Linked DNA regions of Heliomicrobium gestii. Each later gene encodes a partner of the first gene's protein in a complex. Links are inferred from orthologs where the notes say so. Each region holds a gene or a part of one and is shown in the gene's direction. Other genes may lie near its edges. The genes, in order: secG and secY.

What was found.
Region 2: the proteins of secG (region 1) and secY are in contact, whole or in part, in a crystal structure (PDB 5AWW), measured with the Thermus thermophilus proteins. The link is inferred for Heliomicrobium gestii from one-to-one orthologs. Residues at the interface, in WP_223903268.1 of Thermus thermophilus: Tyr5, Ile9, Tyr12, Leu13, Ala16, Leu19, Val20, Val23, Leu24, Gln26, Glu27, Pro28, Gln30, Gly31, Ala32, Asp34, Leu35, Met36, Gly37, Gly38, Ser39, Ala40, Asp41, Leu42, Phe43, Ala45, Arg46, Val48, Tyr53, Thr56; in WP_096411648.1 of Thermus thermophilus: Leu14, Gln16, Arg17, Phe20, Ile34, Pro35, Pro37, Ile72, Arg108, Arg109, Asn112, Gln113, Arg116, Ile117, Ile120, Pro145, Gly146, Trp147, Phe152, Phe155, Val156, Val159, Thr160, Val162, Ala163, Gly164, Ala166, Leu167, Trp170, Glu173.

Annotation. Positions count from the first base shown.
Region 1 is NZ_WXEX01000016.1:6,333-13,008, reverse strand. The notes cover bases 2,255-5,232. They hold secG (preprotein translocase subunit SecG), read left to right. Parts: upstream 2,255-3,620; coding sequence 3,621-3,845; downstream 3,846-5,232. Other genes in these bases: GTO89_RS15425 (sodium-translocating pyrophosphatase), read left to right, coding at 3,927-5,232; eno (phosphopyruvate hydratase), read left to right, coding at 2,255-3,368. Outside these bases: tpiA (triose-phosphate isomerase), read left to right, coding at 1-317; gpmI (2,3-bisphosphoglycerate-independent phosphoglycerate mutase), read left to right, coding at 415-1,938; more of eno, read left to right, coding at 2,079-2,254; more of GTO89_RS15425, read left to right, coding at 5,233-5,987; Sec-independent protein translocase protein TatB, read left to right, coding at 6,101-6,511; GTO89_RS15415 (PaaI family thioesterase), read left to right, coding at 6,508-6,676. UniProt on the Bacillus subtilis protein: Involved in protein export. Participates in an early event of protein translocation.
Region 2 is NZ_WXEX01000002.1:331,257-337,866, reverse strand. The notes cover bases 3,262-6,173. They hold secY (preprotein translocase subunit SecY), read left to right. Parts: upstream 3,262-4,043; coding sequence 4,044-5,303; downstream 5,304-6,173. Other genes in these bases: map (type I methionyl aminopeptidase), read left to right, coding at 6,084-6,173; GTO89_RS03545 (adenylate kinase), read left to right, coding at 5,434-6,084; rplO (50S ribosomal protein L15), read left to right, coding at 3,588-4,031; rpmD (50S ribosomal protein L30), read left to right, coding at 3,381-3,569; rpsE (30S ribosomal protein S5), read left to right, coding at 3,262-3,369. Also shown: rplN (50S ribosomal protein L14), read left to right, coding at 1-285; rplX (50S ribosomal protein L24), read left to right, coding at 304-639; rplE (50S ribosomal protein L5), read left to right, coding at 667-1,209; GTO89_RS03585 (type Z 30S ribosomal protein S14), read left to right, coding at 1,231-1,416; rpsH (30S ribosomal protein S8), read left to right, coding at 1,444-1,842; rplF (50S ribosomal protein L6), read left to right, coding at 1,889-2,440; rplR (50S ribosomal protein L18), read left to right, coding at 2,474-2,842; more of rpsE, read left to right, coding at 2,869-3,261; more of map, read left to right, coding at 6,174-6,610. UniProt on the Bacillus subtilis protein: The central subunit of the protein translocation channel SecYEG. Consists of two halves formed by TMs 1-5 and 6-10.

The DNA of each region.
Region 1 (6,676 bases):
TCCGCCAGGGATTGGCCGGCCTGTCGCCGGAGGAACTGGCCGGCGTCATCATCGCCTATGAACCGATCTGGGCGATCGGGACGGGACGCACTGCATCGCCCGATGATGCGCAGCAGGTCTGCGCCTTCATCCGTTCCGTGCTGGCCGGACTGGCTGGCGACAAGGCGCAGGAGACGCGCATTCTCTACGGGGGCAGTGTGAAGCCGGAGAACATCAAGGAATTGATGAACCGGCCGGACATTGACGGCGCCCTCGTTGGCGGCGCCAGCCTCAAAGCCGAATCCTTCGCCCGCATCGCCCGCTTCGAGGAACAGTAAGCGAAGAAGAACCGTAAACGAAGAAAACGCGCAAGCGACGGCATTCAAGGATAAGGAAGTGACACCATTGCCAGCATCGACGCAACAGAAGCCAGTCATGCTCATCGTCCTTGACGGATGGGGCCTGCGGGAAGAGGTGGAAGGGAACACCCTGAAGGTCGCCAACCTGCCCAACTATCAACGCCTATGGGAGACCTATCCCCATACGGCCATCCAAGCCTCCGGCGAGTATGTGGGCCTGCCGAAAGGGCAGATCGGCAATTCCGAAGTGGGGCACCTGAATATCGGCGCTGGTCGCGTCGTCTACCAGGAATTGACGCGCATCTCCAAGGCGGTGGAGACGGGCGATTTGGCCAAGAACCGGGTCATTGGGGATACGATGGATCGACTGAAGGGGACGGACAAGGCCCTGCACCTGATGGGGCTCCTCTCCGACGGCGGCGTGCACAGCCACATCGACCACCTCTTTGCTCTTTTAGATATGGCTGTGGCGCGAGGCGTCGAGCGGATCTTTGTTCACGCCTTTTTGGATGGCCGTGATGTGCCGCCGGCCAACGCCAAAGAGTATATCGACGCCCTGGAAAAGAAACTGGAACAGCTCGGCCGCGGGCAGTTGGCCACCGTGAGCGGCCGGTACTACGCGATGGATCGGGATCAACGGTGGGATCGCCTGCAAAAGGCTTGGGACGCTATGGTTCATGGTTGCGGAGAGAAGGCGACCTTGGGCGCCGCCGCTGTGGAGGCTGCCTACCATGCCCGCGTGACCGATGAGTTCGTGCCGCCGACGGTGATCGTCGACGGCCAGGGCGAGCCCAGGGGCACCGTCGGCGACGGCGACTCGGTGCTGTTTTTCAACTTCCGGGCCGACCGGGCCCGTCAGTTGACACGGGCCTTTGTGGATGCCGATTTCGCCGGTTTTGACCGCGGTCCCCAGGCGCCGCAGGTGCACTTCTGTTGCCTGACCCAGTATGACGTTACCATTGACGCGCCGGTCGCTTTTTTGCCCCAAAACCTGGAGAACACCTTCGGCCAGGTGATCGCCAAAGCCGGGCTGCGGCAGTTGCGCATCGCCGAGACAGAGAAGTACGCCCATGTGACCTTCTTCTTCAACGGCGGCGTAGAGGAGCCGAATCCAGGCGAGGAGCGCATCCTTGTGCCGTCGCCGAAAGTGGCGACGTACAACCTCCAGCCGGAGATGAGCGCCGGGCAGGTGACCGAAAAGGTGCTGGCCGAGATCGAGGCGGAGAAATACGACGTGATCATCCTCAACTTCGCCAATCCCGATATGGTGGGGCACACCGGGATGATGCCGGCGGCGATCCAAGCGGTCGAGGCGGTCGATCAGTGCCTGGGCCGCGTTGTGCCGGCGGTGCTGGCCAAAGGCGGCGCGTTAGTGATCACGGCGGATCACGGCAATGTGGAGATGATGATCGACCCCAACGACGGCGGGCCCCATACGGCCCATACGACCGATCTGGTGCCGGTCATGCTCGTCAGTGACCGCCATAAAGACCGGCGACTGCGCGCTGCAGGCGCCCTTGAGGATATCGCGCCGACGCTGCTGGGCCTGCTTGGCGTGCAGCCGCCGCCGGAGATGACAGGGAAGTCCCTGATCTCGTAGGGTTGGGTCCATTGGCCTGTTCGCTACGAGCTTCGCAGCTGCTCGCTTGATGGCTTGCCCAACCGGAAACGAGTCTATAATTGCAAGACAAAAATGTACACAATAACCAAAGAATCAATACGTATTGGAGGAATCGATTCATGTCTGTTATCGCTGAAATTTATGCTCGTGAGATTCTGGATTCCCGTGGGAACCCGACCGTTGAGGTTGATGTGGTCTTGGAAGACGGGACGCTGGGTCGGGCAGCCGTGCCGTCGGGCGCGTCCACAGGCGCTTATGAAGCGGTGGAACTGCGCGACGACGACAAAGGGCGGTACTTGGGCAAGGGCGTACAGAACGCTGTCGACAATGTGAACCTGGAGATCGCGCCGGAACTGATCGGCTGGGACGTGACCCGGCAGATGGACATCGACCAGCGGATGATCGAACTGGACGGCACGCCGAATAAGGGCCGCCTCGGGGCGAACGCCATCCTGGGCGTCTCCATGGCTTGCGCCAAAGCGGCTGCGCAGTATGTCGGCCTCCCCCTCTACCAGTACCTCGGCGGTGTCTTCGCCCGGGAACTGCCTGTTCCGATGATGAACATCCTCAACGGCGGCAAACATGCCGACAACAACGTGGATATCCAGGAATTCATGGTCATGCCCATCGGCGCGGCGAGTTTCTCCGAGGGCCTGCGCATGGGCGTCGAAGTCTTCCATGCCCTCAAAAAAGTGCTCAAGGGCAAGGGGATGAACACGGCTGTTGGTGATGAAGGCGGTTTTGCCCCCAACCTGTCCTCCAATGAAGAAGCGCTGCAGGTGATCATCGAGGCGATCAAAGCGGCCGGTTACAACCCGGGGACAGAGATCCTGCTGGCCGTTGACGCTGCCGCTTCCGAGATGTTCAAGGACGGCAAGTACCACCTGGAAGGGGAGGGCAAGGTTAAGTCTTCCGCCGAGATGGTCGACTACTGGGAAGACTTGGTTAACCGCTACCCCATCGTTTCGATTGAGGACGGCCTGAACGAGGATGATTGGGAAGGCTGGAAGCTGCTCACCGATCGCCTCGGCAAGCGGGTGCAACTGGTCGGCGACGACCTCTTTGTCACCAATACGGAGAAGCTGGAAAAGGGCATTGAAACCGGCGTCGGCAACTCCATTCTGATCAAGGTCAACCAAATCGGCTCGATCACGGAAACGCTGGCGGCGATCGAAATGGCGCGCCGGGCCGGCTACACGACGGTCATCTCCCACCGCTCCGGTGAGACGGAAGACGCCACCATCGCCGATCTGGCTGTCGCCGTCAACGCCGGCCAGATCAAGACGGGCGCTCCTTCCCGCACGGACCGGGTCGCCAAGTACAACCAACTGCTGCGGATCGAAGAGGAACTGGACGAACGCGCTCTCTATCGCGGCAAGAAGACCTTTTTCAACCTGGAGCGCCGGTAAGAATCGACGCGGAACGGTTGCCATCAACATCCGTCCATGGTATGTATTGCATTTGACTGGGGTAAAATAGGGCTACGGGATCCGGGTTACCGACCCGGATCCCCTTCTCTTTCTTACAAGACGATTCATGAAGGTGAGGTTGCTGCATTGCAAACAATCTCACGATCAAGCCCGCTGCCTTGTCTTTATCTGGTGGACGTGCTAAAATTCTTATGTTAAAAATGCCAGGAGTAAAGTAGGGGAGGTGTAATTTTGCAGACATTTATCATTATTATTCATGTCATCGCCAGCCTCGGCTTAATGGCCTCTGTTGTCATGCAGTCCGGAAAAAGCGCGGGACTGTCCGGCGCGATCGCAGGCGGTGCTGAAAGCTTTTTTGGCAAGAAGAAAGGGCTCGATGACCTACTCAGCAAGATGACGATGGTATTTGCCGCTCTTTTCTTGCTTAGCGCCTTGGGGCTGTCCATGGTGGGGTAATCATCTGGGGTTAGCATATTCTGGGGTTACTTGGTAGAGTGTCAAAGAATACGGGAATAACATAAGGAGCGTGAACACTCCGTGAATTACCCGTTGATTGCGGCGGCCACCGGCGTCGTCAGCCTGCTGTTTGCCGCCTATCTGGCCATGAGCGTGTTAAAAGAGGACCAAGGGACTCAGCGCATGAAAGAGATCTCTCAGGCCATTTTTGAAGGGGCCATGGCCTTTCTGAACCGCCAGTACAAGACCCTCATCCCCTTTGCCCTGATCATTTTCGGCGCCCTGCTGGTCGGCAACTGGGGCAACCAGAAGCTCGCCTGGGGGCAGGCCATCTCCTTCCTGGTCGGCGCCGGCTTTTCCGCCGTCGCCGGCTATGTCGGCATGACCATCGCCACCAAGTCCAACGCCCGGACGACGGCTGCGGCCATGCGCGGCCTCAATGAAGCCCTCTCGGTCGCCTTTCGGGGCGGCGCCGTCATGGGCATGTCAGTCGCCGGTCTCGGTCTGCTCGGCGTCTCTGTGCTTTACATCGTCTTCCAGGATGCCGTGATCATCAACTCCTTCGCCTTCGGCGCCTCTGTCATCGCCCTCTTCGCCCGTGTCGGCGGCGGCATCTACACCAAGGCGGCTGATGTGGGCGCCGACCTGGTGGGCAAGGTCGAGGCCGGCATCCCTGAAGATGATCCGCGCAACCCCGCCGTCATCGCTGACAACGTCGGTGACAACGTGGGTGACACGGCTGGTATGGGCGCCGACCTTTACGAATCCTATGCGGCCACGACCATCGCCGCCATGCTGATCGGCGTCACCGTCTTCCCGAACCGGTTGGAGGGGCTCTTTTACCCGCTGCTGATCGGCGCGGCCGGGATCGTCGCCGCCATCATCGCCTCCTTTTTCGTCCGCACCACCGAGGACGGCGATCCGCAGATGGCGTTGAACAAAGGCCTCTGGGGCACCAACCTCCTCACGGCCGTCGCCACCTACTTCATCGCCGCTTCTCTCTTCGAGGGTGTGGGCGTCGCCAATCCGAGCGCCTTTCCCTCTGGTGTGCCCCTGGGCCTGACGATCTCTGTCGTCAGCGGCCTGCTCGTGAACGTGGCCGTCGGTTGGGTCACCGAATACTACACCTCCTACAATTATAAGCCGGCCCAACATATCGCGTCGTCGTCCCTGACTGGACCGGCAACCAACATCATCGCTGGCATCGGCGTCGGTCTCAAGTCGACTGCGTTACCCATCATTGTGATTGTCATTGCGATTGCTGTCTCCTACCATTTCGCCGGCATCTACGGCATCGCCATGGCTGCCATGGGCATGCTCTGCACCGCCGGCATGGTCGTCGCCATCGACTCTTTCGGACCGGTCGCTGACAACGCTGGCGGCATCGCCGAGATGGCCGAACTGGGACCGGAAGTTCGCAAAAAGACGGATAAGCTGGACGCAGTCGGCAACACAACGGCTGCCGTGGCCAAAGGTTTCGCTATCGGATCGGCGGCGTTGACCGCGCTGGCGCTGTTCACCGCTTTTGCCGAAGAAGTGATCAAGTCGCCCGGCGTATCGAAGGCGCTCGCCGGCAGCCACTTCATCCTCAACCTGCTGGAACCGAAGATCATCATCGGCCTCTTCATCGGCGGCACAGTGCCTTTCCTCTTCTGCGCCTTTGCCATGGAAGCCGTCGGCAAGGCTGCCTTTGAGATGATCGGTGAGGTTCGCCGCCAGTTCCGGGAGATCCCCGGCCTGATGGAAGGCAAAGCCAAACCCGACTACGCCCGATGCGTTGACATCTCCACCCAGGCGGCCATCCGCCAGATGATCGCCCCCGGTCTGCTGGCTGTCATCACCCCGCTCATCGTCGGCTTCGGCTTCGGCGCCCAGGCGTTGGGCGGCATGCTGGCCGGCGTGACCGTGGCAGGCGTCCTCCTGGCCATTTTCATGGCCAACGCTGGCGGCGCCTGGGACAACGCCAAGAAGTACATCGAGAGCGGCAAACACGGCGGCAAACGGACAGAAGCCCACGCCGCCGCCGTCATCGGCGACACCGTTGGCGACCCCTTCAAGGATACGGCCGGCCCGTCATTGAACGCGTTAATCAAGGTGACCGGCACCATCTCCCTGATCATCGCCCCCTTCTTGAACCTGTAAGGTATTGATGACCCCTATCGACACCGGGACCGGCGACGGTTCCGGTGTCTTTCAATTCCTCGGACAAAGTGTGGTATAATGGGCCTATCCTATTCTCGAAAGGAGCCCTTGCCGTGTTTAACATCGGCTTTCCCGAACTTGTGCTGATCTTCATCGTCGCCCTCATCGTCCTCGGTCCCAGCAAATTGCCGGAGGTCGGACGGAGCGTGGGCAAGGCGCTCGGCGAATTTCGCCGCGCCACCGAAGGGCTGAAATCACAAATGAATGAAGCCATGGAACCGGTCAAAGACGTAAAAAACACGATCCAGGAAGCGTCTGCTCCTGTCCGGGAAGCCCGCTCAGTGATGACCGACCCCCAAGGGTACGTCGCAGAAAAGGCGAAAGAAACCCTGTTGGGTGAACCAGCGGATAAAAGGGCCGAACAACATGCCCCTGTAAAGGCTACTGCTCCAGTAACTGCACCAGCCGACGCACCGGCCCATGTGGATAAGCCTGTGGGGCAAAAGGACGGAGAGAACCGATGACGCTCAATGTGACCGATGAGGGCATGTGTTTTTGTTGCGGCCGAAACAACCCGATCGGCTTACACCTCTCCTTTGCCTGGGAGAGAGAAGAGTATGTGACCTATTTCACGCCTCAACCGCAGCATCAGAGTTACGCCGGCATCACCCATGGCGGTTTGGTCTCCA
Region 2 (6,610 bases), on another replicon or contig:
TACCGGAGGTATGCCTCGGTCGGCGATATCATCGTCGCATCTGTTAAAGAGGCAACGCCCGGCGGCGTGGTTAAAAAGGGAGACGTCGTCAAAGCCGTGGTTGTCCGGACTCGGAAACCGATCAAACGGCAAGACGGTTCCTACATCCGCTTCAGCGAAAACGCCGCTGTTATCATCAATGATCAAAAAAACCCGAAGGGGACCCGTATCTTCGGGCCCGTGGCCCGCGAACTCCGCGACCGCGATTTCATGAAGATCATTTCGTTGGCCCCCGAAGTACTGTAGGGTGGAGGTGAAAGCACCATGGCCAACCCGAAAGTCCATGTAAGAAAAGGCGATCTGGTACAGGTCATCACCGGCAAGGACGCTGGGAAAAAAGGCAAAATCATTGAAGTGATTCCCGCCAAAAACCGGGTTGTCGTTGAGAAGGTTAACGTCGTCAAACGGCACTCGAAGCCCAGCAAAGCCAATCCCCAAGGCGGCATCATCGAGAAAGAGGCGCCCATCGATGCCTCCAACGTGATGATTTTCTGCCCCAAATGCGACCGGCCGGTGCGCAGCGGTCATATGTTCTTGGAAAACGGCGACAAGGCTCGCATCTGCCGCAAATGCGGCGACGTGCTTGACAAAGACAAGTAAAGCCTCGTCCGAGAGGAGGTCAGCAGATTGGCCCGTCTGAAAGAAAAGATTCAAACCGATGTCAACGCTGCCATGATGCAGCGGTTCGGATATAAGAACGTCATGCAAATCCCCCGCCTGGAAAAAGTCGTCGTCAACATGGGCCTCGGGGAAGCGATTTCGAACCCCAAAGGTCTTGACGCGGCGGTAGGCGACCTGACCCGCATCACCGGCCAGAAACCGGTCATCACGACGGCGAAGAAATCCATCGCCGGCTTTAAACTGCGGGAAGGCATGAAGATCGGCTGCAAGGTGACCCTGCGCGGCGACAAGATGTACGACTTCGTCGACAAACTTGTCACCCTGTCCTTGCCCCGCGTCCGCGACTTCCGCGGCGTGAGCCCCAAATCCTTCGACGGTCGCGGCAACTACACCCTCGGCCTGAAGGAACAACTGATTTTCCCGGAAATTGAGTACGATAAGATCGACCGTATGCGCGGGATGGACGTCACGTTTGTGACGACGGCCAAGACCGACGAAGAAGCCCGTGAACTCCTTCGGCTGATCGGAATGCCGTTCCGCGCCGAATAAGGCATTACAGGAGGGAATCTCGTGGCAAAAACATCCATGATCGTGAAACAAAGCCGTTCCCCCAAATTTCGCGTCCGCGCGCACAATCGCTGCAAGATCTGCGGACGCCCCCACGCTTACATGCGGAAATTTGGGATGTGCCGGATTTGCTTCCGCAACCTGGCCTACAAAGGGGAAATCCCCGGCGTGACCAAGGCCAGTTGGTAAAGATACACGGAGGGGGGTACCAGCCCAATGGTCATGACCGATCCAATCGCGGATTTCCTGACACGGATCCGCAATGCCAATATGGTTTACCATGACAAAGTGGAAGTTCCGGCTTCCAAAGTCAAGCGGGCCATCGCAGAGATCTTCAAGAGCGAAGGTTATGTCAAAGACGTCGAGTACGTCGAAGACAACAAGCAAGGCCTGCTCCGCATCTACCTGAAGTTCGGCCCCAACCGTGAGAAAGTCATCACCGGCGTCAAACGGATCTCCAAGCCGGGCCTGCGCGTCTACGCCCGCAAAGAAGAGATTCCCAAGGTCCTCGGCGGACTGGGTGTCGCCGTTCTTTCGACCTCGCAGGGCATCATGAGCGACAAAGCTGCTCGGAAAGCCGGCCTCGGCGGAGAAGTTCTCTGCTACATCTGGTAACAGACCTATTCTTTGAACCGAATCGCACACAGCAGGAGGTGTGACCATGTCACGGATCGGCAAGAAACCCGTGGCGATCCCGGCCGGCGTCAACGTAACGATTGAAGGCAATGTCGTTACGGTGAAAGGGCCGAAAGGCGAACTCAGCCGGGAACTCCATAAAGACATCATCGTCACGGTGGAAGGCAACACCGTCCAGGTTACGCGCCCCAGCGACGATAAATTCCATCGCTCCCTTCACGGCCTGAGCCGCACCCTCGTCGCCAACATGGTTGACGGTGTGTCCACGGGCTTCAGCAAAAACCTGGAACTGGTCGGCGTCGGCTACCGGGCGGCCAAGCAAGGCAAAAAGCTTGTCCTCACCGTCGGCTACAGCCACCCGGTCGAGATCGACCCCGGTGAAGGGCTGGAAGTGGAAGTCCCTGTTCCGACGAAGGTCATCGTCAAAGGGATCGACAAGGAAAAAGTGGGCGCGCTGGCGGCCAACATCCGCGCCGTACGGGAGCCTGAACCCTATAAGGGCAAGGGCATCAAGTATGATACCGAAGTCATCCGCCGCAAAGTCGGTAAGACCGGCGGTAAAAAAGGCAAAAAATAAGCCCTAACCCGAGGTCGAAGGGAGTGAGCCCGAGTGATCAAAAAACTTGACCGCGATGCCGCACGTCTGAAGAAACACATGCGGATTCGCAAACGGGTGCAGGGCACTGAAGAGCGTCCCCGCCTGTGCGTCTTCCGCAGTCTCAATCATATCTACGCCCAAGTGGTCAATGATGTCACCGGCCGGACCCTGGTGGCCGCCTCCAGCCTCGACGGCGATTTCAAGGCAGCCAACGTATCCGGCGGGAACATCGAAGGGGCCAAAAAGGTCGGCGAACTCGTCGCCAAGAAAGCCCTGGAACAAGGCATCGAAAAAGTGGTCTTTGACCGCGGCGGTTATATCTACCATGGCCGGATCGCAGCTCTGGCCGAAGCAGCCCGGGAAGCGGGGCTTCAATTCTAAGCGTCCCGCATAAAGGAGGGAAAAGAATGGCAAGAATAGACGCGAGCGGTCTGGATCTTCAGGAAAAAGTCGTCTACATCAACCGCGTGGCGAAAGTCGTCAAAGGCGGTCGCCGTTTCTCCTTCAGCGCCCTGGTTGTTGTCGGTGACGGCAAAGGCCACGTAGGCTTCGGCCTCGGCAAGGCCGGCGAAGTGCCTGAAGCGATCCGCAAAGGCGTTGAAGACGCGAAAAAGAACCTGATCGTCGTCCCCATGGTTGGCACAACCATCCCCCATCCCGCCCTCGGCGTGTTCGGCGCTGGCCGTGTGTTGCTGAAGCCGGCCTCCAAAGGTACCGGCGTCATCGCTGGCGGCCCTGTCTGCGCCGTCCTCGAACTGGCTGGGATTCACGATATCCTCACCAAGTCCCTGGGATCCAACAACGCCAACAACATGGTGCGCGCCACCATGGAAGGCCTGCGCAGCCTGAAGCGCGCCGAAGAGGTCGCCAAACTGCGCGGCAAAACGGTCGAAGAGATTATTGGTTAGGAGGGTCAACCGTGGCTAACAAACTTAAGATCACCTGGGTGAAAAGCGCCATCGGTTACTCCAAGAACCAAAAGCTCACCGTGGCCACCCTGGGTCTCAAAAAGCTCCATCAATCGGTCCTCCACGATGATACCCCCGCCATCCGGGGCATGATTCGCACGGTCAACCACCTGGTGACCGTGGAAGAAGTGGAAGCCTAACGCGAGGAGGTGTACCCATTGCAACTCCATGATCTGAAACCGGCTCCGGGGTCGCGGCAAAAACCGACCCGGAAAGGGCAAGGCACCGGTTCCGGCCTGGGCAAAACGGCCGGCCGTGGTCATAAAGGTCAAAAAGCTCGCTCCGGCGGCGGTGTCCGTCCCGGCTTTGAAGGCGGTCAACAACCGCTCCAGCGCCGGATTCCCAAGCGGGGCTTTTCCAATGCCCCCTTTAAAAAGGAATTCGCCATCATCAACGTGGGCGACCTCGATGTCTTCGAGGCTGGCACGGTGGTGACGCCGGAACTGCTTCTGGAACGGAAAATGATCAAGAAGCTGAAAGACGGCGTCAAGCTCCTGGCTGAAGGCAACATCGAAAAAGCGTTGACGGTAAAACTCCATGGGGTGAGTGAGGCTGCGGCGGAGAAGATCAAAGCTGCTGGCGGCCAAGTAGAGGTGATGTAAGACATGTCCACTCTGGTGGGCACTCTGCAAAATGCCTGGAAACTGCCCGATCTGCGGAGCAAGATCGTCTTCACGCTGATGATGTTCCTTGTCTTCCGCATCGGCGCTCACATTCCTGTGCCAGGCATTAACCGCGAAGTGATCGATCAACTGTTGAACTCGGGGGCCCTCTTCGGCTTCTTTGACGTGATTTCAGGTGGCTCTTTCCGGAAATTCTCCGTCTTCGCCATGAGCATTACCCCCTACATCAACGCATCGATCATCATGCAACTCCTCACCGTCGTTATCCCCTCGTTGGAACAACTGGCCAAAGAGGGCGAAGAGGGTCGGAGAAAAATCACCGAGTACACCCGCTACTTCACCATCATCCTGGCTTTTATTCAGGCCATCGGACTCTCCTATGGTCTGAAAGGCGCCGTCGCTAACCCTACCGTCGGGAGTTACCTGCTTGTCGCTGTAACCCTGACGGCCGGCACGGTCTTTCTGATGTGGATCGGCGAGCGAATCACCGAGAAAGGGATCGGCAACGGCATTTCGCTGATCATCTTCGCCGGTATCGTCTCCCGACTCCCTTCCGGCATCGGACAGCTCTATGAGTACGTCCGAGTCGGCACGACGAACGTGCTGAACGTCCTGCTCTTCGTGCTGATCGCCGCCGCCACCATCGCGGGGATCATCTACATCAATGAAGGGCAGCGGCGCATCCCGGTCAACTACGCCAAACGGGTCGTCGGACGGCGCGTCTACGGCGGGCACAGCACCCACATTCCCCTGCGGGTCAACCAGGCTGGCGTCATCCCCGTTATCTTCGCCTCCTCCATCCTGGCCCTGCCGACGACGATTGCCGCCTTCTTCCCCGGTTCTCCGGTGGGACAGTGGTTTCAGCAGTACTTCAACTTCGGCTCCTTCCTGCATAGCGCCTTCTATGCCCTGCTGATCCTCTTCTTCACCTACTTCTACACCGCCATCACCTTCAACCCTGTCGATGTGGCCGACAACATGAAGAAGCATGGCGGCTTCATCCCCGGGCTCCGGCCCGGAAAACCGACAGCCGACTACATCACCAGGGTGATGTCTCGCATCACGCTGGTTGGCGCGTTGTTCCTGGCGGTCATCTCCCTGTTGCCGACCTTCGTCATCATGTTGACCGGGATCACCAACATCTACTTCGGCGGCACGGCGCTTCTGATTTGCGTCGGTGTGGCCTTGGATACGATGAAGCAACTGGAATCCAACATGTTGATGCGGCATTACCAAGGATTCATGAAATAGAAGTATATAAAGAGTGGGCATGTCCCTGGACGGAGGAAATCTGTCTACGGAGCGGCAAGGAAACATCCCGGACCTGCCCACAGCAACCATCCCTGTCAGTATGGACGGGGGATTTACGGAGGGATATACCGTGAACGTATTGCTGATGGGTCCGCCGGGCGCCGGCAAAGGGACTCAAGCCGAAAAGCTGGTGAGCCAGTTTGCCATTCCCCACATTTCCACTGGCGACATGTTTCGCGCCGCCATTAAAAACGGTACGGAACTGGGTCGGAAGGCCAAATCCTTCATGGATGCCGGTCAACTCGTTCCTGATGAAGTAACCATCGGGATCGTGCGGGAACGTTTGGCCCAGGACGACTGCCGAAAAGGCTTCCTCCTGGACGGGTTCCCCCGCACCGTGCCCCAAGCGGATGCGTTGGAAGCAACCTTGAAGGAACTGGCCTTGGAACTGGATGCCGTCGTCGACATCCATGTCCCCCGGGAAAACCTGATCGAACGGTTGACTGGTCGTCGTATCTGCCGCCAGTGCGGCGCTACCTACCATGTCGTCTTCAACCCGCCTCCCTCGGAGAGGGTATGCGGCAAGTGTGGCGGCGAACTGTACCAGCGCAGCGACGACTCCCGCGAAACGGCGGAGAACCGTTTGGATGTATATACCCGGCAGACTCAACCGCTCATTGAATACTATGAGGCCAAAGGACGCTACAAGCGAATCAACGGGGAACAGGATATGGCGGCGGTGTTTGCGGACATCTGCGCCGCCCTGGGGAGAGACGCCTGATGATCGTCTTGAAAGCCGCCCGGGAACTCGATTACATGCGGGATGCCGGTCGGATTGTGGCCGAGACCCTGCGAGAGATGGAAAAAGCGGTGGCGCCGGGAGTGACCACGGCAGAACTGGACCAGAAGGCGGAGGATTTCATCTGCTCGAAGGGCGCCAAGCCCTCCTTCAAAGGCTACCAGGGCTTCCCCGCTTCCATCTGCGCCTCCATCAACGAACAAGTCGTTCATGGCATTCCAGGTTTACGGCAGTTGCAAACGGGGGATATTATCAGTATTGACGTCGGAGCATATGTCAATGATTACCATGGCGACGCTGCGGTGACGCTGCCTGTCGGGGAAATTGACGAATCGCTTCAACGCCTGCTGGACGTGACGCGCCGTTCCCTGGAGATCGGCATCGAAGAAGCGAAAGTAGGCAACCGTCTCTTTGATATATCCCACTCCATTCAGAACTATGTTGAAGGAAACGGGTTTTCCGTTGTCCGCCAATTTGTGGGTCACGGCATCGGCAAAAAGATGCATGA